DNA from 3 places in the Streptomyces sp. NPDC002513 genome. Region 1 is predicted to be linked to each of the others. Evidence: predicted binding sites of a transcription regulator. Region 1 holds the regulator's gene; each other region holds the start of a gene.
The links. Region 1 encodes HrcA, which represses chaperone genes, less so after heat shock. Its sites were predicted from a motif close to TTNGCACTCNGNNNNNCNGAGTGCNAA; they were not measured.

Region 1 (9,293 bases):
CGAGCGGCGCAGCGGGTCCCGCCAGTTCGACGACGGGGACGGGCTCGCGGCGGCGCTCGCCGGCTGCGCCGGGCTGAGCGCCCAGCTCATCGCGGAGCGGATCCGGACCCTGGTGCACGAGTTCGGGAGGAAGCCGCCGGAGGACGACCTGGCGCTGCTGGTGCTGCGCGCGGAGTGACGTGCCACACCCGGCCGGTCACGTCTTCGGTGCTGGACAATGGAGGACATGCCTTCCGCTCTCCCCGACGGCGAGCCCGTCCCCGCCGACGGCGCCCTGCCCGCACACGCGCTCGCCGGAGCCGCCGAACGCCCCCTCGGGTTCTATCTCCATGTGCCGTACTGCGCGACGCGCTGCGGCTACTGCGACTTCAACACGTACACGGCGACGGAGCTGCGCGGCACCGGCGGGGTGCTGGCCTCCCGCGACAACTACGCGCAGACGTTGATCGAGGAGATCCGGCTGGCCCGCAAGGTGCTGGGCGACGACCCGCGCGAGGTCCGCACGGTCTTCGTCGGGGGCGGCACACCGACACTGCTGGCCGCCGCGGACCTCGTACGGATGCTGGGCGCGATCCGTGACGAGTTCGGGCTCGCGGACGACGCCGAGGTGACGACGGAGGCGAACCCGGAGTCGGTCGGCCCGGAGTATCTCGCGGCCCTGCGGGAGGGCGGCTTCAACCGGATCTCCTTCGGCATGCAGAGCGCCCGCCCGCACGTGCTGAGGATCCTGGACCGCACCCACACCCCGGGCCGTCCCGAGGCCTGTGTGGCCGAGGCGCGGGCGGCGGGCTTCGAGCAGGTGAACCTGGACCTGATCTACGGCACGCCGGGCGAGTCGGACGACGACTGGCGGGCCTCGCTGGACGCGGCGCTGGGCGCGGGCCCCGACCACGTGTCGGCGTACGCGCTGATCGTCGAGGAGGGCACCGGGCTCGCCCGCCGCATCCGCCGCGGCGAGATACCGATGACGGACGACGACGTCCACGCGGACCGGTATCTGATCGCGGACGAGGTGCTCGGCTCCGCGGGCTACGACTGGTACGAGGTCTCCAACTGGGCCACCTCTAAGGCCGGCTGCTGTCTGCACAACGAGCTGTACTGGCGCGGCGCCGACTGGTGGGGCGCGGGCCCCGGCGCGCACAGCCATGTGGGCGGCGTGCGCTGGTGGAACGTGAAGCACCCGGGGGCGTACGCGGCGGCACTCGCGGCGGGCCGCTCCCCGGGGGCCGGACGGGAGGTCCTGTCGGAGGAGGACCGCCGGGTGGAGCGCATCCTGCTGGAACTGCGCCTGAGGGAGGGCGTGCCGCTGTCGCTGCTGCGGGAACAGGGGCTGGCGGCTTCGTGCCGCGCCCTGGCGGACGGGCTCCTGGAAAAGGGGCCGTACGACGAGGGCCGGGCGGTTCTCACGCTGCGGGGGCGGCTGCTGGCGGACGCGGTGGTGCGGGACCTGGTGGACTGATCACTCCGGCGAGTGAACCGGTGCGGAACGCCGGTCCGTTCCCTAACCTGGTTCGTAGGCTGCCGCCAAAAGGACGCGGCGGATGTGGAGGGCCACGGAGATGACCGCTGTGGACGAGTACGGGATGACCAGGTTCTTCGAGGGGTTCGAGCCTCCGGAGGGCGTCACAGCCGAGCTTCTCCGGGGGGAAATCGTGATGATGGCGAGCCCTGATGTGGTGCACAACGTCATCGTGATGCTGATCGGCAGACAGATCCCCCTCGAACGCTGGTATTGCCTCCAGACACAGGACATCGACATCGTCGACGAGGCCAGCGAGCCCGTTCCGGACCTGGTAGTCGTGGCACCTGACCTCTTGCCTGCCTCGGGCCGCCTGCTTCCTTCCCAGTTGACCACGATGGTCGTCGAGGTCGTTTCCAAGACCAGCGTCGGCCGGGATTACGGCGTCAAGCGTTCGATCTACGCCGCGGGTAAGGTGCCCGCCTACCTCATCGTCGACCCGATCATGGCGCAGTGTGTCCTGCTGACGAAGCCAGACGGAGAGGGAGAGGAGGCCGACTACAGGACGCAGCACATCGCGAAGTTCGGTGAGCCGTTGTCGCTGGAGGGGCTGGGAGTCGAATTGGACACGAGCGAGTTCGGAACGTTTCCGGACGTCAGGCCCCACCGCTATCCGTGACGAAGTCGATCAACTCCTCCACCCGCCCCAGCAACTCCGGCTCCAGGTCCTTGTAGGACCGCACCCGCGACAGAATCCGCTGCCAGGCCGCACCCGTGTTCTCCGGCCACCCCAGCGCCCGGCACACCCCCGTCTTCCAGTCCTGCCCGTGGGGGACCCGGGGCCAGCCGGGAATCCCCAGGCTCGACGGCTTCACGGCCTCCCAGATGTCGATGTACGGATGGCCGACGACCAGCGCGTGCTCACTCGTCACCGCCTGAGCGATCCGCCACTCCTTCGTACCCGGCACCAAGTGGTCCACGAGCACGCCCAGCCGCGCGTCCGGGCCCGGCGCGAAGGAAGACACGATCGACGGCAGGTCGTCCACGCCCTCCAGGTACTCCACGACCACGCCCTCGATGCGCAGGTCGTCGCCCCACACCTTCTCCACCAGGTCCGCGTCGTGGCGGCCCTCCACATAGATGCGGCCGGCGCGGGCCACCCTCGCGCGCGCCCCCGGGACGGCCACCGAGCCCGACGCGGTACGCGGGGGACGCACCGGCGCCCGCGACGGGCGCACCAGGGTCACCACCCGGCCCTCCAGCAGGAACCCCCGTGGCTCCAGCGGGAACACACGGTGCTTGCCGAAGCGGTCCTCCAGGGTCACCGTGCCCGCCTCGCAGCGGATCACCGCGCCGCAGAAGCCGGTGCGCGGCTCCTCGACCACCAGACCGGGATCCGCCGGGACCTCCGGCACGGGCGCGGGCTTCTTCCACGGCGGGGTCAGGTCCGGCGAGTACGAGCGCATTCGGATGACGATAGGAGAAGCCGGGCCGTGACGGGCGCAGAAGGCGTCACGACACGCCGAAACGGGCCGCGAGCGCGTCGCGCTGCGCCCGGACGAACGCCGCGTCCACGACGGCCCCGTGCCCCGGCACGTACACCGCGTCCTCGCCGCCCAGTTCGAGCAGCCGGTCCAGGGCCGCCGGCCAGTGCGAGGGGACCGCGTCCGGGCCCGCCTGCGGCTCGCCGGACTCCTCCACCAGGTCCCCGCAGAAGACCACCTCCCGCTCGCCGGGGACGAGGACCACCAGGTCGTGGGCCGTGTGGGCCGGGCCCACGTTCGCCAGCAGCACCTGCACCCCGCCCAGGTCCAGCGTCCATTCGCCCGAGACCTGGTGGCGCGGGCGGACCAGCACGTCCCCGGCCCCGGCCGCCTCGGCCGCGTCCAGGCCGTGCCGCACCGCGTCCGCGATCAGCGCGTCCCGCTCGTGGACGAACACCGCCTCGACGCCCACCGCCCCGAACACCTCCGCGCCCGCGAACGCCGCCGCCCCGAAGACATGGTCGAAGTGCGGGTGCGTGAGCGCGAGATGTGTCACATGCCGGTCCCCGCCGAGCGGCGCGAGCAGCCGCCGTGCCTGGGTGCGCAGCCTCGCGCCCTCGCCGAGGCTCGACCCGGCGTCGACCATGAGCGCCCCGCGCTCGCCGGCCACCAGTCCCGCCGTGCAGTCCCAGCCCGGGAGCCGGGTGCGCCCCGCCCGCGCGCTGAGCGCCTCCCACCCGCACTCTTCCCACCACACCGTCATGGGGTGACGCTACCCGCAGGCGGCCCCGCAGGACGGGACACCCCGGGACAGGTCGGTACACGTCGGCAGGGCAGGTGAGCCCGCCCTTGCCCGGGGTGTACCGGACAGCCGTACACTTGCCCAGGGGATGCTGGCACTCACCACTGCAGAGTGCCAGGGGAAGCGTCAAGGGGACAGACCGCTGGAGGTGTGCGCATGCTCAGTGAACGCAGGCTCGAAGTGCTGCGCGCCATCGTCCAGGACTACGTGGGCACCGAGGAGCCGGTGGGCTCCAAGGCACTCACCGAACGGCACAACCTCGGCGTCTCCCCGGCCACCGTCCGCAACGACATGGCCGCACTGGAGGAGGAGGGCTACATCGCCCAGCCGCACACCAGCGCCGGACGCATCCCCACGGACAAGGGCTACCGCCTCTTCGTCGACAAGCTCGCGGCGGTCAAGCCGATGAGCCCGCCCGAGCGCCGCGCGATCCAGAACTTCCTGGAGGGCGCCGTCGACCTCGACGACGTCGTGGCGCGTACGGTGCGCCTGCTCGCGCAGCTCACCCGGCAGGTCGCCGTCGTGCAGTACCCGTCGCTGACCCGCTCGACGGTGCGGCACGTGGAACTGCTGGCGATGGCGCCCGCGCGGGTGATGCTCGTGCTGATCACCGACACCGGCCGGGTCGAGCAGCGCATGGTCGACTGCCCCGCGCCGTTCGGAGAAACGTCACTCGCGGATCTGCGGGCGCGGCTCAACAGCCATGTCGCCGGCCGCCGTTTCGCCGACGTCCCGCAGCTTGTGCAGGACCTGCCCGAGGCCTTCGAACCGGAGGACCGGGGCGCGGTCTCCACGGTGCTCGCCACTCTCCTGGAGACCCTCGTGGAGGAGACCGAGGAGCGGCTGATCATCGGCGGCACCCCCAATCTCACCCGCTTCGGGCACGACTTCTCGCTCACCATCCGCCCCGTCCTGGAGGCGCTGGAGGAGCAGGTCGTCCTCCTCAGGCTGCTGGGCGAGGCGAAGGATCCGGCCATGCGGGTGCGTATCGGCCATGAGAACGCACACGAGGGACTCAACTCCACGTCGGTGGTCTCCGTGGGCTACGGTTCGGGCGGCGAGGCAGTAGCGAAACTCGGCGTGGTCGGACCGACCCGCATGGATTACCCGGGAACGATGGGAGCGGTACGAGCGGTGGCACGGTACGTCGGACAGATCCTGGCGGAGTCGTAAGTGGCCACGGACTACTACGCCGTACTCGGCGTACGCCGCGACGCGTCGCAGGAAGAGATCAAGAAGGCGTTCCGCCGGCTCGCCCGCGAGCTGCACCCGGACGTCAACCCCGATCCCAAGACGCAGGAGCGGTTCAAGGAGATCAACGCCGCGTACGAGGTGCTCTCGGACCCGCAGAAGAAGCAGGTCTACGACCTCGGCGGCGACCCCCTCTCCCAGGCGGGCGCCGCGGGCGCGGGCGGCTTCGGCGCGGGCGGTTTCGGAAACTTCTCCGACATCATGGACGCGTTCTTCGGCACGGCGTCGCAGCGCGGACCGCGCTCGCGCACCCGCCGGGGCCAGGACGCCATGATCCGGTTGGAGGTCGAGCTGGACGAGGCGGCCTTCGGCACCACGAAGGACATCCAGGTCGACACGGCCGTCGTCTGCGGGACCTGCAACGGCGAGGGCGCCGCGCCCGGCACGTCCGTGCAGACCTGTGACATGTGCCGCGGTCGCGGCGAGGTCTCGCAGGTCACGCGGTCCTTCCTGGGCCAGGTCATGACCTCCCGGCCCTGTCCGCAGTGCCAGGGCTTCGGCACGATCGTCCCGACCCCCTGCCCGGAGTGCGCGGGCGACGGGCGGGTGCGCTCCCGCCGGACGCTCACCGTCAAGATCCCCGCGGGCGTCGACAACGGCACCCGGATCCAGCTCGCGGGCGAGGGCGAGGTCGGCCCGGGCGGCGGACCCGCCGGCGACCTGTACGTCGAGATCCACGAGCTGCCGCACGCGGTGTTCCAGCGCCGCGGCGACGACCTGCACTGCACGGTCACCCTCCCGATGACGGCGGCGGCCCTCGGCACCAAGGTGCCGCTGGAGACGCTGGACGGCATGGAGGAGGTCGACATCCGCCCCGGCACGCAGTCCGGGCAGTCGATCCCGCTGCATGGCCGAGGCGTCACACATCTGCGCGGCGGCGGCCGGGGCGACCTGCTCGTGCACGTCGAGGTGCAGACGCCGGCGAAGCTGGACCCCGAGCAGGAGCGCCTGCTGAGGGAACTGGCGAAGCTGCGCGGCGAGGAACGCCCGCAGGGCCAGTTCCAGCCGGGGCAGCAGGGGCTGTTCTCGCGCCTGAAGGACGCCTTCAACGGGCGCTGACCGTGAGCGGACACCGGTGCCGGTCGACCCGACCGGCGCCGGGCGCGTTCTTCGGGACGGCCGCGCCCCGGCCCCCGCTTCGGCCCCCCGCGTGCGCCCTCCCACCACCTCTGACCCGCGAACCCGTCCTCCGGCATATGCCGGAGGACGGCTGGATTCGGACTCGTTCGAAGGACGTGACACCATGCCGTCATGTCCACCGTGCTGACCGATCTCCTCCGCCACCCGATCGTGCAGGCCCCCATGGCGGGCGGTACCTCCGTGCCCCCGCTCGCCGCCGCCGTGTCCGAGGCGGGCGGCCTCGGGTTCCTCGCCGCCGGATACAAGACCGCCGACGGCATGTACCAGGAGATCAAGCAGCTCCGCGGGCTCACGGCCCGCCCCTTCGGCGTGAACGTGTTCATGCCGCAGCCCGACCACGCGGACCCCGCCGCCGTCGAGGTCTACGCCGAACAACTCGCCGGTGAGGCCGCCTGGTACAAGACCGAACTGGGCGACCCCGACGGCGGACGCGACGACGGATACGACGCCAAGCTCGCCGTCCTCCTCGACGACCCGGTGCCGGTGGTCTCCTTCCACTTCGGGGTCCCCGCCCCGTCGGTCCTTCGATCCCTGCGCCGCGCGGGCAGCTTCACCCTGGTCACCGCGACCACCGTCGAGGAGGCCCTCGCCGTGCAGGAGGCGGGCGCCGACGCGGTGATCGCACAGGGCGTCGAGGCCGGCGGCCACCAGGGCACCCACCGCGACTGCACCGAGAGCGACCGCTCCGGCATCGGCCTGCTCTCCCTGGTCGCCCAGATCCGCGATGCCGTACGGATCCCGATCGTGGCGACCGGCGGCCTCATGCGCGGCAGCCAGATCGCCGCGGTGCTCGCGGCGGGCGCGAGCGCGGCCCAGTTGGGCACCGCGTTCCTCGCCACCCCCGAGTCCGGCGCCCACCCCCGGCACAAGCAGGCGCTGACCGACCCCCGGTTCGTCCGGACGGAACTGACGCGCGCGTTCTCCGGGCGCCCGGCCCGCGCTCTGGTCAACCGGTTCATGCGGGAGCACGGGCCGTACGCGCCCGCCGCCTACCCCGAGATCAACCACCTCACCTCGCCACTGCGCAAGGCGGCGGCCAAGGCGAACGACCCGCAGGGCATGTCGCTGTACGCCGGCCAGAGCCACCGCCTGGCCCGTGACCTGCCCGCCGGGCGGCTGGTGGAGGTACTGGCCGCGGAACTTCAGGAGGCGGCGTCCGCGGTGTCCACGGGTGGTGCCGGGCGATGACGGCGCCCGTGTTCGTCGTGGAGCGGCTCGACGGCGTCGGGCCCGAGTTCGTGCTCGACGGCCCCGAGGGGCGGCACGCGGTCTCGGTGAAGCGGCTGCGGCCGGGGGAGGCCGTCGTGCTGACCGACGGCGCCGGACGCCGGGCGGAGGGCGAGGTCGTCGGCACCGAGGGCAAGGACCGACTGATCGTCCGGGTGACCTCGGTGTCCGAGGAGGCGTCGCAGACACCCCGGATCACCGTCGTCCAGGCCCTCCCCAAGGGCGACCGGGGGGAGCTGGCCGTGGAGACCATGACCGAGGTCGGCGTCGACGCGATCGTCCCCTGGCAGGCCGCACGCTGCATCACCCAGTGGAAGGGCGAGCGGGGACTGAAGGCCCTCGGCAAATGGCGGGCCACCGCCCGCGAGGCGGGCAAGCAGTCCCGCCGGGTGCGCTTCCCCGAGGTCGCGGACGCGGCGACGACCAAGGAGGTCGCCGCGCTGCTCGCCAAGGCAGACTTCGCCGCCGTCCTGCACGAGAGCGGCGAGGAACCCCTCGCGACCGTGGAACTCCCCGCCGAGGGCGAGATCGTGCTGGTCGTCGGGCCCGAAGGGGGCGTCGCCCCCGAGGAGTTGGCCCAGTTCGCACAGGCGGGCGCGAGGGCCTTCCGGCTGGGGCGCACCGTCCTGCGCACCTCGACCGCCGGCACCGCGGCGGCCGCGCTGCTGCTCGGCCGCACCGGACGCTGGTCCTGACCACAAGGGGGGCACACCATGGAACTCGCCCAGGTACGGCTGCTGGTCTCGGACTTCGCCGCCTGCTACCGCTTCTACGCCGACGTCCTCGGCCTCAAACCCCAGTCGGGAGCGGTTCAGGGGCCGTACGAGAAGTTCTCCCCCGCCGTCGGCTCGGCGGGCATCGCGCTCCAGGACCGGGCCGTGATGGCCCGGATCCTGGGCGAACTGGGCGACGCGGCCACGGGCCACCGCTCGCTCGTGGTGCTGCGCGTGGACGACCTGGACGCGTACTGCGCGCGGATCACGTCCCGCGGCGCGACTCTCCTGCACGGCCCGGCCCCCCTGACCGAGCGTTTGCGCGTGGCCCATCTCAAGGACCCCGAGGGCAACCTGGTCGAACTCCAGGAATGGCTTCTGCTGCGCGGCTGACGGTGCGTCGGGAGGCGGCGTGCCCGGGCCCACCGTCACCGTGACGCGGACCGTCCGGTGCCAGGGCGACCCCACCTGCCGGCCGGTTCAGGGCGGATGACCCCCACGACGAACCAGGGCAACCGGCAAAACCCCTGTCCGTGAACGCGCTTGCTGCTTAGGGTGACCTGGTGATTCAGTCCTCATCGCCCGCGTATCTCCGCTTCCCGCATCCGCACGGCGAGTTGGTCGCCTTCACCGCCGAGGACGACGTCTGGGTCGCTCCCCTCGACGGTGGCCGTGCCTGGCGGGTCAGCGCCGACAACGTCCCGGTCAACCACCCCCGGATATCCCCGGACGGCCAGACCGTGGCCTGGACCTCCGTCCGCGACGGCGTCCCCGAGGTGTACACCGCCCCGGTCGACGGCGGCCCCGCCCGGCGCCTGACCCACTGGGGCGGTGTGAGGACCCAGGTGCGCGGCTGGACCCCCGACGGACGGGTGCTCGCCCTCAGCGCGGTCGGCCAGGCCTCACTGCGCCGCACCTGGGCGCACGCCGTACCGCTCGACGGCGGCCCGGCCACCACCCTGCCGTACGGGCCCGTCGGCGAGGTCGCCCACGGCCCGGCCACCGTACTGCTGTCCGCGCCCATGGGCCGCGAGGCCGCCTGGTGGAAGCGCTACCGGGGCGGCACCGCCGGCAAGCTCTGGATCGACCGGTCGGCCCGCGACGGCGAAGGGGCCGGGGAGTTCGTACGACTGCACGAGGACCTCGACGGCAACATCGAGTACCCGGTGTGGGTGGGGGACCGCCTCGCCTTCCTCTCCGACCACGAGGGCACCGGA
Region 2 (9,293 bases), on a different contig from region 1:
CGGGCACCGCCTCGTGCGGGATGCCGGGCGCGACCTTCAGCGCGGCGTGCGGCGCTCTGAGGGCCGTGGCCACGGCCCAGGACAGCGGGGGTGAGTACGCCTCCGGGTCGAAGATGCGGCCGCGCCCGCCGCGCCGTGCCGGATCCACGAAGACGGCGTCGTACGGGGAGACGTCCACCCGTGTGACATCGGCCTCGCGCACCTCGATCCGCGCGGACAGGCCGAGCGCCTCGGCGTTCGCCCGCGCCGCCGCCGCGGTCAGCGGGTCGCGGTCCACGGCCAGTACCCGCAGGCCGGCCCGGGCGAACGCGATCGCGTCGCCGCCGATGCCGCAGCACAGGTCGGCGACGGAGGTCACGCCGAGCGCCCGCAGCCGCTGCGCGCGGTGGGCGGCGACCGTCGTCCTGGTCGACTGCTCGACACCGTTCGGGGTGAAGAACATCCGCTGTGCGTCCTCGGCCCCGAACTTCGCCGCCGCCCGCTCGCGCAGCCGCGCCTGGGTGAGGGCCGCCGAGACCAGTTCGGCGGGGTGCTCGCGGCGCAGCCGGGTGACGACGGCCAGCTCCTCGGCCGGGGCGGTGCCGCGCACCTCGTCGAGGAGGGCGCGGCCCTCGGGGCCGAGCAGGGAGTCGAGGGAGAGGTCGTTCACGGGGCCATTGTCGGCCAGTCGGTGGATGGTGTGCGTCCGGTCGAGGTGTCGGCCCGCGGTGGTCCTCGGCGGCTGCGAGGATCCGACAACATGCAGCTCGTACGACAAAATGAACAAAAGTGCCCGAACCGTCTCACGGGACATGTGCGGCGTCCCGGTGCGCGGGGCGCCGTGGCCGCGTCTGCGGCGCGCGGGGTCCGCGCCGCCCTCGTATCCGGCTGCACCGGTGCCGAGGTGCGCGGCGCGCCCGGCCGGCCCGGGTCCCCGAAGGCGCCGCCGGCGCGCGCCCTCGATGAGAACGCGACGATGCCCGGACCGGCCCGCCGGTTCCCGGAGAAGGGCACGAGCGCGGGGGACGCGGTGGCACGCCCGGAGGACTCCCGGTGAGAGGGCGGCGTCATCTGCGGGCGATGCTCGTCGGAGCACTCGCCGCCGCGCTGCTGTCCGGCTGCGCCCAGTCCGTCGACCCCATCGAACGGCTGGGCGAGAAGGCGGCGCAGCGGGTCCACCACAGGCGCGCGCCCCACGAGCGGGCCTACCGGCGCTGGCGCCTGCCCGCCCCGCTCGCGCCCGCACCCCGGCCGAACCGCTCCCCGGGCCGGGTGGCCGAGCATCTGCCGGCGGTGCTCGACCGCGTCCCCACCCGGGACAGGGTCGTCTTCCTGACCTACGACGAGGACGCCGAGAACGACCCCCGGTTCGTCGACATGGTCCGCGAACTGCGGCTGCCGGTCAGCGTGTTCCTCGCCGACAGCGCCGGCCCTGCGGCGGCCGCAGCAGCACGCCCAGCCGCGCCTTCAGCCGGTCGCCCCGCCCCGGGCCCGGGGACCGGTCGCCGGGGCAGGGGAACGACGCTCCACCCGGGGGACATCGTCCTGACCCGTGAAGGGGGCCGCCCACCGGCCTCACTGACCGCCGAGACGGCCCGGCTTCTGCGCCGTATCCAGGCAAGGGGGTTCACGGTGGGGCGTCTGGAGGACTACCTGTAGACCGGGCCCGGGCACCCCGGTCACGCGCCGCGCCGCCGTCAATTGGCACTCCGCTTGACCGAGTGCTAATCGCGGTCATAGTCTCGGCCCTGGCACTCGCCATCGGAGAGTGCCAACACAGCGACGGGCAGGTCCGGCACCCGCGACGACGGATCGACCTGGTCGCCACCTCAGACAGTTAACCCCGAGATCTCCGAAGGGGGAGGTCGGATCGTGACGACCGCCAGCTCCAAGGTTGCCATCAAGCCGCTTGAGGACCGCATCGTGGTCCAGCCGCTGGACGCCGAGCAGACCACGGCCTCTGGCCTGGTCATCCCGGACACCGCGAAGGAGAAGCCCCAGGAGGGCGTCGTCCTCGCCGTGGGCCCGGGCCGTATCGAGGACGGCAAGCGCGTCGAGCTTGACGTCAAGGTCGGCGACGTCGTGCTCTACAGCAAGTACGGCGGCACCGAGGTGAAGTACAACAACGAGGAGTACCTCGTTCTCTCGGCCCGCGACGTGCTCGCGATCATCGAGAAGTAATTCACCGAAGCAGACCGCTTTGAGCTGCGCCCCTGGCCCCGCGAGTATTCATCAGCCGGGCGCCGGGGGCGCGGTTCGTTTTTCACCGCGGTGGCGGCCGCTCCGGGAGAGCGGCCGGGCATCGCAACGAGAGGACTGAAACGCTCCATGGCGAAGATCCTGAAGTTCGACGAGGACGCCCGTCGCGCCCTCGAGCGCGGCGTCAACAAGCTTGCCGACACGGTCAAGGTGACGATCGGCCCCAAGGGCCGCAACGTCGTCATCGACAAGAAGTTCGGCGCCCCGACCATCACCAACGACGGCGTCACCATCGCCCGTGAGGTCGAGGTCGAGGACCCCTACGAGAACCTCGGCGCCCAGCTGGTGAAGGAGGTGGCGACCAAGACCAACGACATCGCGGGTGACGGCACCACCACCGCCACCGTGCTCGCCCAGGCGCTGGTGCGCGAGGGTCTGAAGAACGTCGCCGCGGGTGCTTCCCCGGCCTCCCTGAAGAAGGGCATCGACGCCGCGGTCCAGGCCGTCTCCGAGGACCTGCTGGCCACCGCCCGCCCGATCGAGGAGAAGTCGGACATCGCCGCCGTCGCCGCGCTGTCCGCCCAGGACCAGCAGGTCGGCGAGCTCATCGCCGAGGCGATGGACAAGGTCGGCAAGGACGGTGTCATCACCGTCGAGGAGTCCAACACCTTCGGTCTGGAGCTGGACTTCACCGAGGGCATGGCCTTCGACAAGGGTTACCTGTCGCCGTACTTCGTGACGGACCAGGAGCGTATGGAGGCCGTCCTCGACGACCCCTACATCCTCATCCACCAGGGCAAGATCTCCGCCATCGCGGACCTGCTGCCGCTGCTGGAGAAGGTCATCCAGGCCGGCTCCTCCAAGCCGCTGCTGATCATCGCCGAGGACGTCGAGGGCGAGGCCCTGTCCACCCTCGTCGTGAACAAGATCCGCGGCACCTTCAACGCCGTCGCCGTGAAGGCCCCCGGCTTCGGCGACCGCCGCAAGGCGATGCTCGAGGACATGGCGGTCCTCACCGGCGCGACCGTCATCGCCGAGGAGGTCGGCCTCAAGGTCGACCAGGTCGGCCTGGACGTGCTGGGCTCCGCCCGCCGCGTGACGGTCACCAAGGACGACACGACCATCGTCGACGGCGGCGGCAAGTCCGGGGACGTCGCGGGCCGCGTCGCCCAGATCAAGGCCGAGATCGAGACCACGGACTCCGACTGGGACCGCGAGAAGCTCCAGGAGCGCCTCGCGAAGCTGGCCGGCGGCGTGTGCGTGATCAAGGTCGGCGCCGCCACCGAGGTGGAGCTGAAGGAGAAGAAGCACCGTCTGGAGGACGCCATCTCCGCGACCCGCGCCGCGGTCGAGGAGGGCATCGTCTCCGGTGGTGGCTCCGCGCTGGTGCACGCCTCCAAGGTGCTCGAGGGCGGCCTCGGCAAGCAGGGCGACGAGGCGACGGGTGTCGCCATCGTCCGCCGCGCGGTCGTCGAGCCGCTGCGCTGGATCGCCGAGAACGCGGGCCTGGAGGGCTACGTCATCGCCTCCAAGGTCGCCGAGCTGGAGAAGGGCCAGGGCTACAACGCCGCCACCGGTGAGTACGGCGACCTGATCAAGGCCGGCGTCATCGACCCGGTCAAGGTCACCCGCTCCGCCCTGGAGAACGCCGCCTCCATCGCCTCCCTGCTGCTCACGACCGAGACCCTGGTCGTCGAGAAGAAGGAAGAGGAGGAGCCGGCCGCCGCGGGTCACGGCCACGGCCACGCCCACTGACGGCTGATCCTTCCGAGCCGGCCGAGGCCCGGCCCCCCGAAGACGGGGCGCCGGGCCTCGGCGCGTTCCGCGCCGGTGACACACCGGGGCGAGGGCCGCGGTCACGCGCACCGCGGGCCGCAGGCCCGCCGCGCGAGGGCCTCAGTCCTCCAGCGCGTCGAGCGCGCCGAGCTGGTCCATCAGCCCCAGTTGGTCGTACTGCCACCAGATCTCGGCGATCTTCGCGTCCGGCCCGAACCGGAGCAGGGTCATCCCGGTCATGGCGACCTGCCGTCCGGTGGGGGCGATCCCGAGGAACTCGCCCTTGTGCGTGGCGTTCCAGGTCCACCGGGCACAGACCCGCTCGCCCTGCGCGATCAGGTCCTCGGTCATGAAGGTGAAGTCGAAGGCGTCCCGCCACATCCGGCACTCGCGCCGGATCGCGTCCAGGCCGATGGTGTCCCGCGGGTTGACGGGATCGCGGCTGTGGCAGTCCTCCGTGAGCAGGTCGTTGAGCGGCGGCAGTTCACCCGCGGTCGAGAGCGTGTCGAAGAAGCGCCGTACGGCGTCCGTGCACAACTGCTCGTCGCGCACCACCTCGAGATCCATGAAGACGGGCATCTCGTCGCACAGGGCGACCATCTCCCGGAAGATCCTGCCGGTCTCGGGCAGGTTCGAGTTCCGCATCGCCTCCTCGTACGACGGGAACTCCACGAGTTCGACGAAATGCGACGCGTCGGAGCGGTCCCTGCCGATGAGGTCGTGCGTGGCCGTCCGCTTCCCCCTGGTCTGCTCGACCCACGCGTCGATCAGCCGGTTCATCTCCTCGAACCGGTCCGTCCTGCACTCGATGAGCTGTACGAAGGTCATGACGTCGCCTCCGGCGCGCTGCGTCCGGTTCGGTCAAGGCCATTTTCCCACCGGAGCGGCGACGCCACCTCCGCCCGTCACTTCGGCCCGTACTTGCGCCCCGTCCGGGAGCTGATCCCGCCCAGCAGCGCACGCGGTGTCACCTTCACCACGCCCATCAGCGCCTTGTACCGCGGGTCCGGAATGGACAGCGTCCTGCCCCGCGCCAGGTCCGCGAGCGCCGAGGCGACCAGCTTGTCGGCGTCCAGCCACATCCAGCCCGGGATGTTGTCCGTCCCCATCCCGGCCCGCTGGTGGAACTCCGTGCGCACGAAGCCCGGGGCCAGCGCCATCAGCCGTACGCCCGACCCGGCCAGGTCCCGGGCCGCGCCCTGGGTGAACTGCACGACCCACGCCTTGGACGCGCCGTAGGTGCCGCGCGGGACGAACGCCGCGACGGAGGCCACGTTCACGACGCCGCCGCGCCCGCGGGTGCGCATGGCCTCGGCCGCCGCGCTGGTCAGCCGCAGTACGGCCTCGCAGTGCACCTTCAGCATCCGCAGCTCGTCGGCCATCGGTACCTCGAGATAGCGGCCCTTGTTCCCGAAGCCGGCGTTGTTGACCAGCAGGTCGACCGGGTTCCTGGGGTCGGACAGCCGCGCGGCCACCGCCTCGATGCCCTCGTCGGTGGCGAGGTCCGCGGCCAGCACCTCCGCCTCGATGCCATGGCGGTCGTGCAGTTCCGTCGCCTGCTCACGCAGCCGCTTGGTGTCGCGTGCCACGAGGACGAGGTCATGGCCGTCGGCGGCGAGCCGCCGTGCGAACGCGGCGCCGATGCCCGCGGTCGATCCCGTAATCAGAGCCGTTGTCATGCGCCAACGATAGTGACCCGGACTGACCGATTCCGCCCGCCGGACCGGGGATTTCACCGGCTTCGCCGCCAACGTCCGCACATTTCACGTCAGTTCCCCGCGGCCTGCTCGCGCGCGTACCGACGTGCCGCCGCCGCGCTCTCCGGGTGCAGCGCGTCGCCCGCCGCCAACAGACCGGGCAGCAGATGCCGTTCCGTCGTCGACGCCCGGAACTGGACGGCGACCGTGATGTCGTGGTCGGGCCGGTGCACGATCGTCACGGGGTCGCCGGCCCGCATCTCACCCGGTGTGATCACCCGCAGATACGCGCCGGGGGCGCCCCGCCGCGTGAACCGCCTGACCCAGCCGCGCTCGCCCAGATGCTCCTGGAAGGTGCGGCACGGAATCCGCCCCGAGGTCACCTCCAGCACCACCTCGGGCCCGATGCGCCAGCGCTCGCCGATCCGCGCGCCGGACACGTCGAGCCCCTCCGTGGTGAGGTTCTCGCCGAACGAGCCGTTCGGCAGCTTCCGGCCCAGCTCGCGCTCCCAGTCGTCCAGGTCCTCGCGGGCGAACGCGTACACCGCCTGGTCGTCGCCGCCGTGGTGCCGCAGATCGCACACCGCGTCCCCGGCCAGCCCGCTCGCGCCGGTCCCCTTGGGCCCGGGCGAGGCCACCCGCACAGGACCGTCCACCGGCCGCTTGTCGATGCCGGTCAGGCCCTCCGGCTGGTCGGTGTGGCCCACGGACCGGGGCCGGCCCACGTTGAGAGAAAGAAGCTTCATGCCCGCACGGTAGGCGACCGGCAGTCAAAGCGTCGATGCGATATGTGCCGCCGTACCCAAGAAGCGCTTATGCTCACAGGGTGATCGAGGCCCGCCATCTCCGTGTGCTGCGCGCCGTGGCCGCCACCGGCTCCTTCTCGGCGGCGGGGCGCGAGCTGGGCTGCACCCAGCCCGCCGTCAGCCAGCAGATGAAGGCGCTGGAGACGTCCGTCGGCACGCCCCTGCTCATCCGCACCGGCCGCGAGATGCGCCTGACCCAGGCCGGCGAGGCGCTGGTGCGGCACGCCTCGGGCATCCTCGCCGGTCTGACCGCCGCCGAGGAGGAGGTCGCCGCCATCGCGGGGCTGCGGGCCGGCCGCGTCCGGCTCGTCTCCTTCCCGAGCGGCAGCTCCACGCTCGTCCCCACCGCGCTCGCCGCCCTGCGCGCCGCGCACCCCGGCACCCGGGTCTCCCTGGAGGAGGCCGAACCGCCCGAGTCCGTCGAGAAGCTGCGCGCGGGCGACTGCGATGTCGCGCTCGCCTTCCGCTACGAGGGCGCGGCGGGCTCGAAGGAGTGGGACGACCTGTTCGTACGCCCCCTGCTGACCGACCGGCTGGTCGCCCTCGTCCCCGAGGGGCACCGGCTGGCGCGCGCGGAGTCCGTCGCGATCGGCGAACTCACCGGGGAACCGTGGATCGCGGGCTGTCCGCGCTGCCGGGGGCAACTCGTGGAGGTGTGCGAGAGCGCCGGTTTCGCGCCCCGTATCGACTTCGCGACCGACGACTATCCGGCGGTGGTCGGCCTGGTGGGCGCCGGGCTCGGGGTGGCCGTGCTGCCGCAGCTCGCGATCGAGTCCGTACGTCCGAGGGGCGCGCGCCCGGTGGCGCTGGAACCCGCGGTGCGGCGGGAGATCGTCGCTCTGACCCTGCCGGATCTGGCGCACGTACCGGCGGTGGCGGCGACGCTGGAGGAACTGGCGCGGGCGGCCGTGCGCTAGCCCGGTCCGCGACGGGGGCCGGCTGTTCTGCGGCCCGGCGGTACCCCGGGAAGAACCGGCGGTACCCCAAAAATGGGCACGCCTATGCGTGCCCGTCGTGCAAAAACGTTCCTTCAGTTGTTCGAGGCGGCGGAGCCCCCGCTGGCGGTCGATGCCGGCACCAGCCGGTTCCGCGCCCGTCCCATCAGCTCTTCGCGCTCGTCCTCGGTCAGCCCGCCCCATACGCCGTACGGCTCGCGCACCGCCAGTGCATGGGCCGCGCACTCGGCGCGTACGGGGCACCTCATGCAGACCTCCTTGGCCGAGTTCTCACGAGCGCTCCGGGCCGCCCCGCGTTCTCCCTCCGGATGGAAGAAGAGCGAGCTGTCGACCCCACGGCAGGCCGCATGGAGCTGCCAGTCCCACAGATCCGCGTTCGGACCGGGAAGGCGGGAGAAATCTGCCATTGCGTGTCCCCTTGTTGCCGTTTTGGGCGGATACCTGCCCCTGACCGTACATCTACGGTCTAAGGATATGAAAATATGACTCATTGCGAATCTAGCCCTAGACACCAGCGAACGGGAAGAAAAGCGGCTAAATGGGGCATAGGTTGTGATGAAAGTTCAAGGGTCCGCCGCGCATGTATGCACCGTGTTCGCGCCCTCACGTACAGTGCCGAAGATGGCTTGCTGCACCGTAACTCTTTCGAGTGACCATCGTTGAGAGTGCGGAGGCGGTTGAAACAACAAGCGCTCGGGCAGGCGTCCGAGGGCGTCGACCGCTCAGGTGACGATTCGTACCAGCCTGGAGGCTCAAGGTGACGCGCATCAGCTGCGGGGGGCGGTCATGACATCCGTCCTCGTCTGCGACGACTCCCCGCTTGCCCGAGAGGCGCTCCGCCGCGCGGTGGCGACCGTGCCCGGTGTCGAGCGCGTGACGACGGCGGCCAACGGCGAGGAAGTCCTCCGCCGCTGGGGTGCCGACCGTTCGGACCTGATTCTGATGGACGTACGCATGCCCGGTCTGGGGGGCGTCGAGACCGTGCGGCGGCTGCTGTCCGCCGACCCCGGTGCGCGCATCATCATGCTCACCGTCGCGGAGGACCTGGACGGGGTGGCGCTCGCGGTGGCCGCCGGCGCGCGCGGCTATCTGCACAAGGACGCCTCGCGCGCGGAGTTGCGGGCGACCGTCACGCAGGCCCTCGCCGACCCGACCTGGCGGCTCGCCCCGCGGCGGCTGCGCTCGGCCGAGATGGGCGCCGCGCCCACGCTCACCGCGCGTGAGATCCAGGTCCTCGAGGGCATGAGCCACGGCCGCTCGAACGCGGAGATCGGCCGTGAGTTGTTCCTCTCCGAGGACACGGTCAAGACGCACGCCCGCCGGCTGTTCAAGAAGCTCGGTGCCTCGGACCGCGCGCACGCCGTGGCGCTCGGTTTCCGATGGGGCCTGGTCCGCTGAGTGGACCACCGCGGGGGTACGTGGATCCCCGCCTGCCGGACGGTGGGCGGGGCCCGCGACAGGGCCCGCCGGGTGCCCGCTGCTCGTTTCGCCGCGGATGCCGCATCCTTGAGGTGTGGAGTTCCTCGGGGACGAGTCGGACGAGCGGGAGGGGAGGGCGCAGGCGATGGGTTCCGGCGCACCTGCTCATAACGCTTCGGTGCACAACTACGGACGCGGTGCCATGGATCGGACGACGTCAAGGCACCATGGACCGATGCGCGACGACGAGACAACGGTGATCGGTGCGCTCGTCCATCGCGCGGTCGACGGCGACGAGCAGGCGACTCACGACCTGCTCGCCCGTGTTCACCCCCTGGCCCTGCGCTACTGCCGCACGCGGCTGTCGCGGCTGCCCGGCGATGCGCGGCACTTCGTCGAGGATCTGGCGCAGGAGGTCTGCGTGGCCGTGCTGCTCGCGCTGCCGCGCTACAAGGACACCG
Region 3 (9,293 bases), on a different contig from region 1:
GCGCGACGGTCTCGCCGCCATCCTCGCCCGGCCCGAGCGGGCCGTCCTCGCCTTCGACTTCGACGGGACGCTCGCCCCGATCGTCCCGGACCCCGACCAGGCCCGCGCCCACCCGGACGCGGTCCCCGCCCTCGCGGCACTCGCCCCGAAGGTCGCCTCCGTCGCGGTCGTCACCGGCCGCCCGGCCGATGTCGCCGTCCGCTACGGCGGCTTCGCGGGCGTACCCGGACTCGACCACCTCGTCGTCCTCGGCCACTACGGCGCCGAACGCTGGGACGCCCGCACCGGCACCGTCGACGCCCCCGCCCCGCACCCGGGCGTCGCCGCCGTCCGCGCCGAACTCCCCGGCCTCCTGGACGAGACCGGTGCCCGGCGCGGCACCTGGATCGAGGAGAAGGGGCGCGCCGTCGCCGTGCACACCCGCCGGGCCGACGATCCGCAGGCCGCCTTCGAGGCCCTGCGCGAACCCCTCACCGGCCTCGCCGCCCGCCACGGCCTGATCGTCGAACCCGGCCGCATGGTCCTGGAGCTGCGCCCGCCCGGCATGGACAAGGGAGTGGCCCTGGCGGAGTACGTCCGCGGGACCGGCGCCGGAGCGGTCATGTACGTGGGGGACGACCTCGGCGACCTCCCCGCCTTCGCCGCCGTCGAGACGCTCCGCTCCGACGGCCTGCCCGGCCTGCTGGTCTGCAGCGGCAGCGAGGAGGTCACGGAACTGGCCGACCGGGCGGATCTCGTGGTCGACGGCCCGGAAGGCGTCGTACGGCTGGTGACCGCGCTGGGGGACCGCCTGGCGGACCGCCCCTGAGGGCCGTCGTCACCCCTGGTTCAGGACCGCCCGCGCCCGGGGAGTGAACCTCAGTCCTCCAGCGCGGCGAGCTGGTCCAGGAACCAGCGGGCCGGGGGAAGCGCCGTGGCCCGCGCGGCCAGACGCTTGGTGCGTTCCGCGCGCTCTCCCGGACCCATCGACAGCGCCTCGTGCAGCGCCTGCGCCGTGCGCACCACGTCGTACGGGTTCACGCTCACCGCGTCCTCGCCCAGCTCCTCGTACGCCCCCGCCTCCCGCGACAGCACCAGGGCACAGCCCTCGTCGGAGACCACCGGGACCTCCTTGGCGACCAGGTTCATACCGTCCCGGATGGGGTTCACCAGGGCCACGTCCGCCAGCCGGTACGCGGCGAGCGAGCGGGCGAAGTCGTCCTTGACGTGCAGCTCCACCGGGGTCCACCCGGGGGTGGCGAAACGGGAGTTGATCTCCGCCGCCACCCGCTGGACCTCCGCCGTGTAGTCGCGGTAGACGGCCAGGTCCTGCCGGGACGGGTAGGCGAACGCCACGTGGACGACCCGTTCGCGCCACTGGGGACGCGACCGGAGCAGTTCCTCGTACGCCAGCAGCCCGCGCACGATGTTCTTCGACAGCTCCGTGCGGTCCACCCGCACGATCGACTTGCGGGGCCTGCCGTCGGGGCCCGTGCCGATCTGCTCCCGCAGGACCCGCATCCGCTCGTCCACATCCGGCCGGTGCGCCCGCTCGCGCAGGAACTCGGCGTCCGCGCCCAGCCCGTGGACGCCGACGCGGGTGCCCGAGGGGAGGTCCGGGCCGAGGACCGCGTGGCAGCAGTCCGTGAACGCGTCCGCCCACCGCTGGGTGAGGAACGCCGCCCGGTCCGCGCCCAGGATCCCGCCGAGCACCCGCGCGGCGATGTCGTCGGGCAGCAGACGGAAGTACTCCGGCGGCGCCCACGGCGTGTGCGAGAAGTGGCCGATCCGCAGGTCGGGCCGCAGCTCGCGGAGCATCCGGGGGGTCAGGGCGAGGTGGTAGTCCTGGACCAGGACCGCCGCGCCCTGCGCCGCCTCCTCCGCCAGCGCCTCGGCGAACGCCCGGTTGTAGGTCTCGTACGCCGCCCACTGCCGCCGGAACTCCGCGTCGAAGACCGGCTCCAGCGGCGTCTGGTACAGCATGTGGTGCACGAACCACAGGACCGAGTTCGCGATGCCGTTGTACGCGGCGGCGTGCACCTGCGCGTCGATGTCGAGCATCCGTACGCGCTGGCCGCCGGTGTCGGCCGGATCGAGCCTGCCGCCGGTACGCCGTACGGCCTCCCGGTCGCTGTCGTTCAGCGCGGAGCAGACCCACACCGCGTCCGTGTCGGGGCCGATCGCCGACAGGCCGGAGACCAGTCCGCCCCCGCCGCGCTTGGCGGTGAGCTGTCCCGTGTCGTCCAGCGCGTAGGAGACCGGGCCGCGGTTGGACGCCACGAGAACGGAAGCCGCATTCGAAGCCATGCCACGAAACCTAGCCCGAGCCGAAAACGCTCAAACGTTCCCTTCGGCCGTCCGCTGAACCGTATACGACGGCCGGCGTCACGGACGCGGTCCGCCCGGGGCCGGACGGCTCAGGCCGCCCGCCGGTCCGCGTACTCCGCGATCTCCGCCATCGGCGGCCGCTCCTCGGTGTCCACCGCGTACGTCCGCGGCTCGAAGCGGCCCTCGACGCGCTCGAACTGGGTGAGGGCGGGGCGGACCAGATGGCCGCGGGCCAGCCGCAACTGCGCGGTGCGGTAGATCGCCGCGGCCATGCGGCCGAGCGCCTGGCCGTCCTGGTGGCGGTGCAGGCGCACCCCGACGTCGACCTGGGCCAGGGCGTCCAGGCCCACCAGATGCAGGGCGTCGACCAGCACGCCCAGCTCCACTCCGTACCCGACCGGGAACGGGAGCCGTTCCAGCAGCGAGCGGCGGGCGGCGTACTCGCCGCCGAGCGGCTGGACGAACCCGGCGAGCTGCGGCCAGTGCATGTTGAGCAGCGGGCGGGCCATCAGCTCGGTGACCCGGCCGCCCTGGCCCGCCGCCGGCCCGGCGGCCGGCTCACCGGGCAGGGCCAGCGGCCGGTCGTACATCGCCTTCACGAGGTCCACGCCCGGGTCGGTGAGCAGCGGGCCCACGATCCCGGAGACGAAGTCCGACGAGAACTCCCTCAGGTCCGCGTCGACGAAGCAGACGATGTCCCCGCGGGTGACCAGGAGGGAGCGCCACAGCACCTCGCCCTTGCCGGGCACGGCAGGAATGCGCGGCAGGATGGTGTCGCGGTGCACCACCGTCGCGCCGGCCGCCGCGGCCACCTCGAAGGTGCGGTCCGTGGAACCCGAGTCGACGACGACGATCTCGTCGACGAGCGGGATCTGCCGCATCAGGTCGTGCCGGATCACGGCGACGATCTCGCCGACCGTCTCCTCCTCGTTGAGCGCGGGCAGCACGACGCTGACCGACGAGCCCGAGGCGCGTTTGGCGGCCAGGATCTGGTGGAGCGGACGATCGGTCACGGACCAGGAGCGGGTGCTCAGCCAGCGCTCGACTTCTTCCAGCACGGTCTGCGGCTCCTTGTCCCCGGCTTGACTCCGGCTTGTCCGTGGTGATCCATCTCGCGGTTCGGACGACTATCTCAACTGTCGTGGCCTTCGGTTACAGTCTTGAACAACGCCGGTGACCATCGCATGTCGGGGGTCGCCGCTGCTGACAACCAGTGAAACAACCGCATACAGCTCATCCAGAGGGGCAGAGGGACACGGCCCGATGAAGCCCCGGCAACCCTCCAGCCGGTTCTCGTAGATCAGTGATGATCGTCCTCGCGAGGCTCCCGGCTAGGGAAGGTGCCAAATCCGTCTCACGGCGAGATGCGTCGTGAGGAAGATGAGGAGAGAGGGCCTCGCCTGACATGGCTGTGCAGACAGTTGCAAGCAGCACCGACTCCGTGAACTCCGTGGACCTCGGCCCCGCCGCGGCCCTGTCCTGCCGCGAGTGCGGCCACCGGGTGCCGCTCGGCCCGGTCTTCGCCTGCGAGGAGTGTTTCGGCCCGCTGGAGATCGCGTACGACTTCTCGGGCTACGACACCGAGGAACTGCGCCGGCGGATCGAGGCCGGCCCCGCGAACATCTGGCGCTACGCGCCGCTGCTGCCGGTCCCGGCGGACGTCGCCGGCAAGCCGAACCTCAACCCCGGCTGGACCAAGCTGGTCAAGGCCGACAACCTGGCGCGCGAGCTGGGTGTGACCGGCGGGCTGTATGTGAAGGACGACTCCGGCAACCCGACGCACTCCTTCAAGGACCGCGTGGTCGCCCAGGCGCTGGAGGCGGCGCGCGCCTTCGGCTTCACCACCCTTTCCTGCTCCTCCACCGGCAACCTGGCGGGCGCGGTGGGCGCCGCGGCGGCCCGGGCCGGGCTGCGCTCCTGCGTCTTCATCCCGCACGACCTGGAGCAAGGCAAGATCGTCATGGCCGCGATCTACGGCGGCGAGCTGGTCGGCATCGAGGGCAACTACGACGATGTCAACCGCTTCTGCTCGGAGCTGATCGGCGACCCGGCCGGCGAGGGTTGGGGCTTTGTCAACGTCAACCTGCGTCCGTACTACGCGGAGGGCTCCAAGACCCTGGCGTACGAGATCGCCGAGCAGCTGGGCTGGCGGCTGCCGGACCAGATCGTGGTCCCGATCGCCTCCGGCTCCCAGCTCACGAAGATCGACAAGGGGCTGCGGGAGCTGATCGAGCTGGGACTGGTCGAGGACCGGCCGTACCGGATCTTCGGTGCCCAGGCCGAGGGCTGCTCGCCGGTGTCGACCGCGTTCAAGGCCGGCCACGACGTCGTACGGCCGCAGAAGCCGGACACGATCGCCAAGTCGCTGGCGATCGGCAACCCGGCGGACGGTCCCTATGTGCTCGACATCGCGCGCCGCACCGGCGGGGCCGTGGAGGACGTGACGGACGCGCAGATCGTGGACGCCATCAAGCTGCTCGCCCGCACCGAGGGCGTCTTCGCGGAGACGGCGGGCGGCGTGACGGTGGGCGTGACCCGCAAGCTGGTCGAGAGCGGTGCGCTCGACCCGACGAAGACGACCGTCGTCCTCAACACCGGCGACGGCCTCAAGACCCTGGACGCGGTGGCGGGCACCGGCCTCACCGCGACGATCCGTCCGACCCTGGACTCCTTCCGAGAGGCTGGCCTCGCATGAGCGTGACCGTACGTATCCCCACCATCCTGCGCCCCTACACCGGGGGCCGGGCCGAGGTCGCCGCCGAGGGGGCGACCCTCGCGGAGGTCATCGCCGACCTGGAGAAGAACCACACCGGCATCGCCGCCCGCGTCCTGGACGACCAGGGCAAGCTGCGCCGCTTCGTCAACGTGTACGTCAACGACGACGACGTCCGCTTCGAGCAGGGCCTTCAGACGGCGACCCCGGACGGCACGGGCGTCTCCATCATCCCGGCGGTCGCCGGCGGCTGACGGCCGCTCACCCCGGCGCGATCGTTCGCCTTCGGTAAGGCAAAGCGCCGAGAGTTCATCGAATTGCCCTCTCCGCGAGAGAAGCGGAGGGGGCAATTCTGCATGGTTGAGCACGGTAGAGTTGGGGAACCCGCTCCCGGATTCCGGTCGCGCCACCGGAGTCCTTAACCACCCGCTGGGCAAGAAGTAGCCAAAGTGGGCATGGGTTTTGCGCCATCCATTCCTTTTGTCGGGCCCGACTTGCCCTGAATTCTGGTGAATTCTCCGTACATTCCCGACCGGTCATGCCTGGATTTCTCGTCCAAGTGACCTGTTGCGCAGGGCAGTTGGACAGATACATTCAGCCGCGGTCGACGCGTTCCGGCGCACGCCCCCAACCGTTGGGGGGTGAGGTCTGACCCGGATCCGCGAAGTGTGGATCTGTGCAAGGGCCAGTAATAGGGGAGTTAGGCATGGCTCAGGGCACCGTCAAGTGGTTCAACGCGGAGAAGGGGTACGGCTTCATCGCGGTCGACGGTGGTGCGGATGTATTCGTCCACTATAGTGCGATCCAGATGGACGGCTACCGCACCCTGGAAGAGGGCCAGCGGGTCGAATTCGAGATCTCGCAGGGTCAGAAGGGGCCGCAGGCGGACATGGTCCGCCTGGCGGGCTGAGGTAGCGCGCCGACGACTGAACTGTTCGACGTGTCGAGGGGCTCGTATCCCGTAGGGGTACGAGCCCCTCGGTCTGTCCGGATCCGGTGGGTCGGTGGGTCGGTGGGCCGGGGGTGCGGCGGGGGCGCGCGGGAGCGGTGACGCGGGCAGGTGTGTGCCCCCCCTGGGCGGGCTCGCTTCGCGGGCGCGCCGTGCGCCCGCCCGTCACCCGGCCGCCACCCCCCGACGAGCCCGCTTCACGGGAAGCGCCTTGCACTCGACCGGGGCGAGTGCTAATCATTGGCGTTAGCACTCTGAAGGTGAGAGTGACAAAGAAGGACCGAGTCGGTGAGGCTGCGGGCCGGGTGGGGCAAGGAACCTCCGGTCGGGGCCGTCCGTCGCGGGCGCGGGCGCGGTCCGGAGTAATCACCCCCAGTCCTGGAGGGACCACTTCACATGGCCAAGATCATCGCGTTCGACGAGGAGGCGCGGCGCGGCCTCGAGCGCGGCATGAACCAGCTCGCGGACGCCGTCAAGGTGACCCTCGGCCCCAAGGGCCGCAACGTCGTCCTCGAGAAGAAGTGGGGCGCCCCCACGATCACCAACGACGGTGTCTCCATCGCCAAGGAGATCGAGCTCGAGGACCCGTACGAGAAGATCGGCGCCGAGCTGGTCAAGGAAGTCGCCAAGAAGACGGACGACGTCGCCGGTGACGGTACGACCACCGCGACCGTTCTCGCCCAGGCGCTGGTCCGCGAGGGCCTGCGCAACGTGGCCGCCGGTGCCAACCCCATGGCTCTGAAGCGCGGTATCGAGAAGGCCGTCGAGGCCGTCTCCGCCGCCCTGCTGGAGCAGGCGAAGGACGTCGAGACCAAGGAGCAGATCGCCTCCACGGCCTCCATCTCCGCCGCCGACACCCAGATCGGCGAGCTGATCGCCGAGGCCATGGACAAGGTCGGCAAGGAAGGCGTCATCACCGTCGAGGAGTCGCAGACCTTCGGTCTGGAGCTCGAGCTCACCGAGGGCATGCGCTTCGACAAGGGTTACATCTCGGCGTACTTCGCCACCGACATGGAGCGTATGGAGGCGTCGCTCGACGACCCGTACATCCTGATCGCCAACTCCAAGATCGGCTCCGTCAAGGACCTGCTCCCGCTGCTGGAGAAGGTCATGCAGTCGGGCAAGCCGCTGCTGATCATCGCCGAGGACGTCGAGGGCGAGGCCCTGTCGACCCTGGTCGTCAACAAGATCCGCGGCACCTTCAAGTCCGTCGCCGTCAAGGCCCCGGGCTTCGGCGACCGCCGCAAGGCCATGCTCGGTGACATCGCCATCCTCACGGGCGGCGAGGTCATCTCCGAGGAGGTCGGCCTCAAGCTGGAGAACGCGACCCTGGACCTCCTGGGCCGCGCCCGCAAGGTCGTCATCACCAAGGACGAGACCACGATCGTCGACGGTGCCGGCTCCGCCGACCAGGTCGCGGGCCGGGTGAACCAGATCCGCGCCGAGATCGAGAACAGCGACTCCGACTACGACCGCGAGAAGCTGCAGGAGCGCCTGGCGAAGCTGGCCGGCGGCGTGGCCGTCATCAAGGCCGGTGCCGCCACCGAGGTCGAGCTCAAGGAGCGCAAGCACCGCATCGAGGACGCCGTCCGCAACGCGAAGGCGGCCGTCGAGGAGGGCATCGTCGCCGGTGGTGGCGTGGCCCTGCTCCAGGCCTCCCAGGTCTTCGAGAAGCTGGACCTGAACGGCGACGAGGCCACCGGTGCCGCCGCCGTCAAGCTGGCGCTCGAGGCCCCGCTGAAGCAGATCGCCGTCAACGCCGGCCTCGAGGGCGGCGTCGTGGTGGAGAAGGTGCGCAACCTGACCCCGGGGCACGGTCTGAACGCCGCGACCGGCGAGTACGTCGACCTGGTCAAGGAAGGCATCATCGACCCGGCGAAGGTGACCCGTTCCGCTCTGCAGAACGCCGCCTCCATCGCCGCGCTGTTCCTCACCACCGAGGCCGTCATCGCCGACAAGCCGGAGAAGGCCGCCGCGCCCGCCGGCGGCGGCATGCCGGGCGGTGACATGGACTTCTGATCGACCCCTGGTCGATCGACGTCCCTAGCCGAGGGCGGCACTCCCTGTTCCGACAGGGGGTGCCGCCCTCGGGCGTGTCCGGGGTCACGCGACCCAGTGCCGGGGTGTGGAATGCGGGGTGCCGGGCCGATGGTTGTTTGAGGAGGTGCAACAATGCGCGTGCACATACCAACCGGTCAGCAGAGTCATCGACGAGGAGCCCCCACGTGACCGTCACCCCGCCCCCCGCCTCCCGCGCGGCCCGGATCCTGTCCCGGCCGATCGCCCTCAACGGCCTCACGGTCCCGAACCGGATCACGATGGCCCCGATGACCCGTATGTTCTCCCCGGGCGGCATCCCCGGCGAGGACGTGGTGGCGTACTACGCCCGCCGGGCCGCCGCCGGTGTCGGTCTGATCGTCACCGAGGGCACGTACGTGGGCCATGAGTCGGCGGGGCAGAGTGACCGGGTGCCCCGCTTCCACGGCGAGGAGCAGCTGGCGGGCTGGGCGAAGGTCGCCGAGGCGGTGCGCGCGGCGGGCGGCACGATCTTCCCGCAGCTGTGGCACATCGGCATGGTCCGCGAGCAGGGTCAGCCGCCGTTCGCCGACGCCCCCGCCGTCGGCCCCTCGGGTCTGCGCATCGGCGCCACCGAGGCCACCGGCAAGGCCATGGACCGCGCCGACCTGGACGCCGTCATCGGCGCGTTCGCCCAGGCCGCGGCCGACGCCGAGCGCATCGGCTTCCACGGTGTGGAGATCCACGGCGCCCACGGCTACCTCGTCGACCAGTTCCTGTGGGCGGGCACCAACCGCCGCACCGACGCCTACGGAGGCGACCCGGTGGCCCGGACGAAGTTCGCGGCGGAGATCGTGGCCGGCATCCGGGAGGCGGTCTCGCCGGAGTTCCCGATTCTGTTCCGGTACTCGCAGTGGAAGCAGGACGTCTACGGCGCCCGGCTCGCCGAGACGCCCGAGGAACTGGACGCCATCCTCAGCCCTCTCGCCGCGGCCGGTGTCGACGCCTTCCACGCCTCCACCCGCCGCTACTGGCTGCCGGAGTTCGACGACTCGGACCTCAACCTGGCGGGCTGGACCAAGAAGCTCACGGGCAAGCCGGTCATCACCGTCGGCTCCGTGGGCCTGGACGGCGACTTCATCAAGGGTTTCCAGGGCGAGGGCGCCCCGGTCAAGGCCATCGACAACCTCCTGGACCGCCTGGAGGCGGAGGAGTTCGACCTGGTCGCGGTCGGCCGCGCCCTGCTCCAGGACCCCGAGTGGGCGGCGAAGGTCCTGGCGGGCCGCTTCGACGAGCTGAAGCCGTACG

Region 2: groES (co-chaperone GroES) is a predicted target of HrcA. The motif match lies at 1,681-1,707, and genes of this name have one in related genera.
Region 3: groL (chaperonin GroEL) is a predicted target of HrcA. The motif match lies at 6,180-6,206, and genes of this name have one in related genera.

What each region holds. Positions count from the first base shown of each region.
Region 1 covers NZ_JBSFXK010000023.1:11,055-20,347, forward strand. Annotated here, with positions in the region: gene ACWD5Q_RS17330 (SpoIIE family protein phosphatase) at 1-178, shown strand, start outside; gene hemW (radical SAM family heme chaperone HemW) at 227-1,459, shown strand; gene ACWD5Q_RS17340 (Uma2 family endonuclease) at 1,560-2,138, shown strand; gene ACWD5Q_RS17345 (DUF3097 domain-containing protein) at 2,116-2,925, opposite strand; gene ACWD5Q_RS17350 (MBL fold metallo-hydrolase) at 2,972-3,706, opposite strand; gene hrcA (heat-inducible transcriptional repressor HrcA) at 3,902-4,918, shown strand; gene dnaJ (molecular chaperone DnaJ) at 4,919-6,055, shown strand; gene ACWD5Q_RS17365 (nitronate monooxygenase) at 6,248-7,324, shown strand; gene ACWD5Q_RS17370 (16S rRNA (uracil(1498)-N(3))-methyltransferase) at 7,321-8,058, shown strand; gene ACWD5Q_RS17375 (VOC family protein) at 8,077-8,469, shown strand; gene ACWD5Q_RS17380 (S41 family peptidase) at 8,640-9,293, shown strand, end outside.
Region 2 covers NZ_JBSFXK010000007.1:134,227-143,519, reverse strand. Annotated here, with positions in the region: gene ACWD5Q_RS07630 (THUMP-like domain-containing protein) at 1-649, opposite strand, end outside; gene ACWD5Q_RS07625 (hypothetical protein) at 1,060-1,638, shown strand; gene groES (co-chaperone GroES) at 1,852-2,160, shown strand; gene groL (chaperonin GroEL) at 2,308-3,933, shown strand; gene ACWD5Q_RS07610 (ester cyclase) at 4,075-4,782, opposite strand; gene ACWD5Q_RS07605 (SDR family NAD(P)-dependent oxidoreductase) at 4,860-5,633, opposite strand; gene ACWD5Q_RS07600 (MOSC domain-containing protein) at 5,723-6,397, opposite strand; gene ACWD5Q_RS07595 (LysR family transcriptional regulator) at 6,478-7,374, shown strand; gene ACWD5Q_RS07590 (WhiB family transcriptional regulator) at 7,488-7,820, opposite strand; gene ACWD5Q_RS07585 (response regulator transcription factor) at 8,200-8,811, shown strand; gene ACWD5Q_RS07580 (sigma-70 family RNA polymerase sigma factor) at 9,068-9,293, shown strand, end outside.
Region 3 covers NZ_JBSFXK010000004.1:219,260-228,552, reverse strand. Annotated here, with positions in the region: gene otsB (trehalose-phosphatase) at 1-808, shown strand, start outside; gene ACWD5Q_RS05090 (alpha,alpha-trehalose-phosphate synthase (UDP-forming)) at 859-2,286, opposite strand; gene ACWD5Q_RS05085 (glucosyl-3-phosphoglycerate synthase) at 2,397-3,365, opposite strand; SAM riboswitch class I at 3,538-3,694, shown strand; gene thrC (threonine synthase) at 3,713-5,002, shown strand; gene ACWD5Q_RS05075 (MoaD/ThiS family protein) at 4,999-5,274, shown strand; gene ACWD5Q_RS05070 (cold-shock protein) at 5,727-5,930, shown strand; gene groL (chaperonin GroEL) at 6,366-7,988, shown strand; gene ACWD5Q_RS05060 (NADH:flavin oxidoreductase) at 8,195-9,293, shown strand, end outside.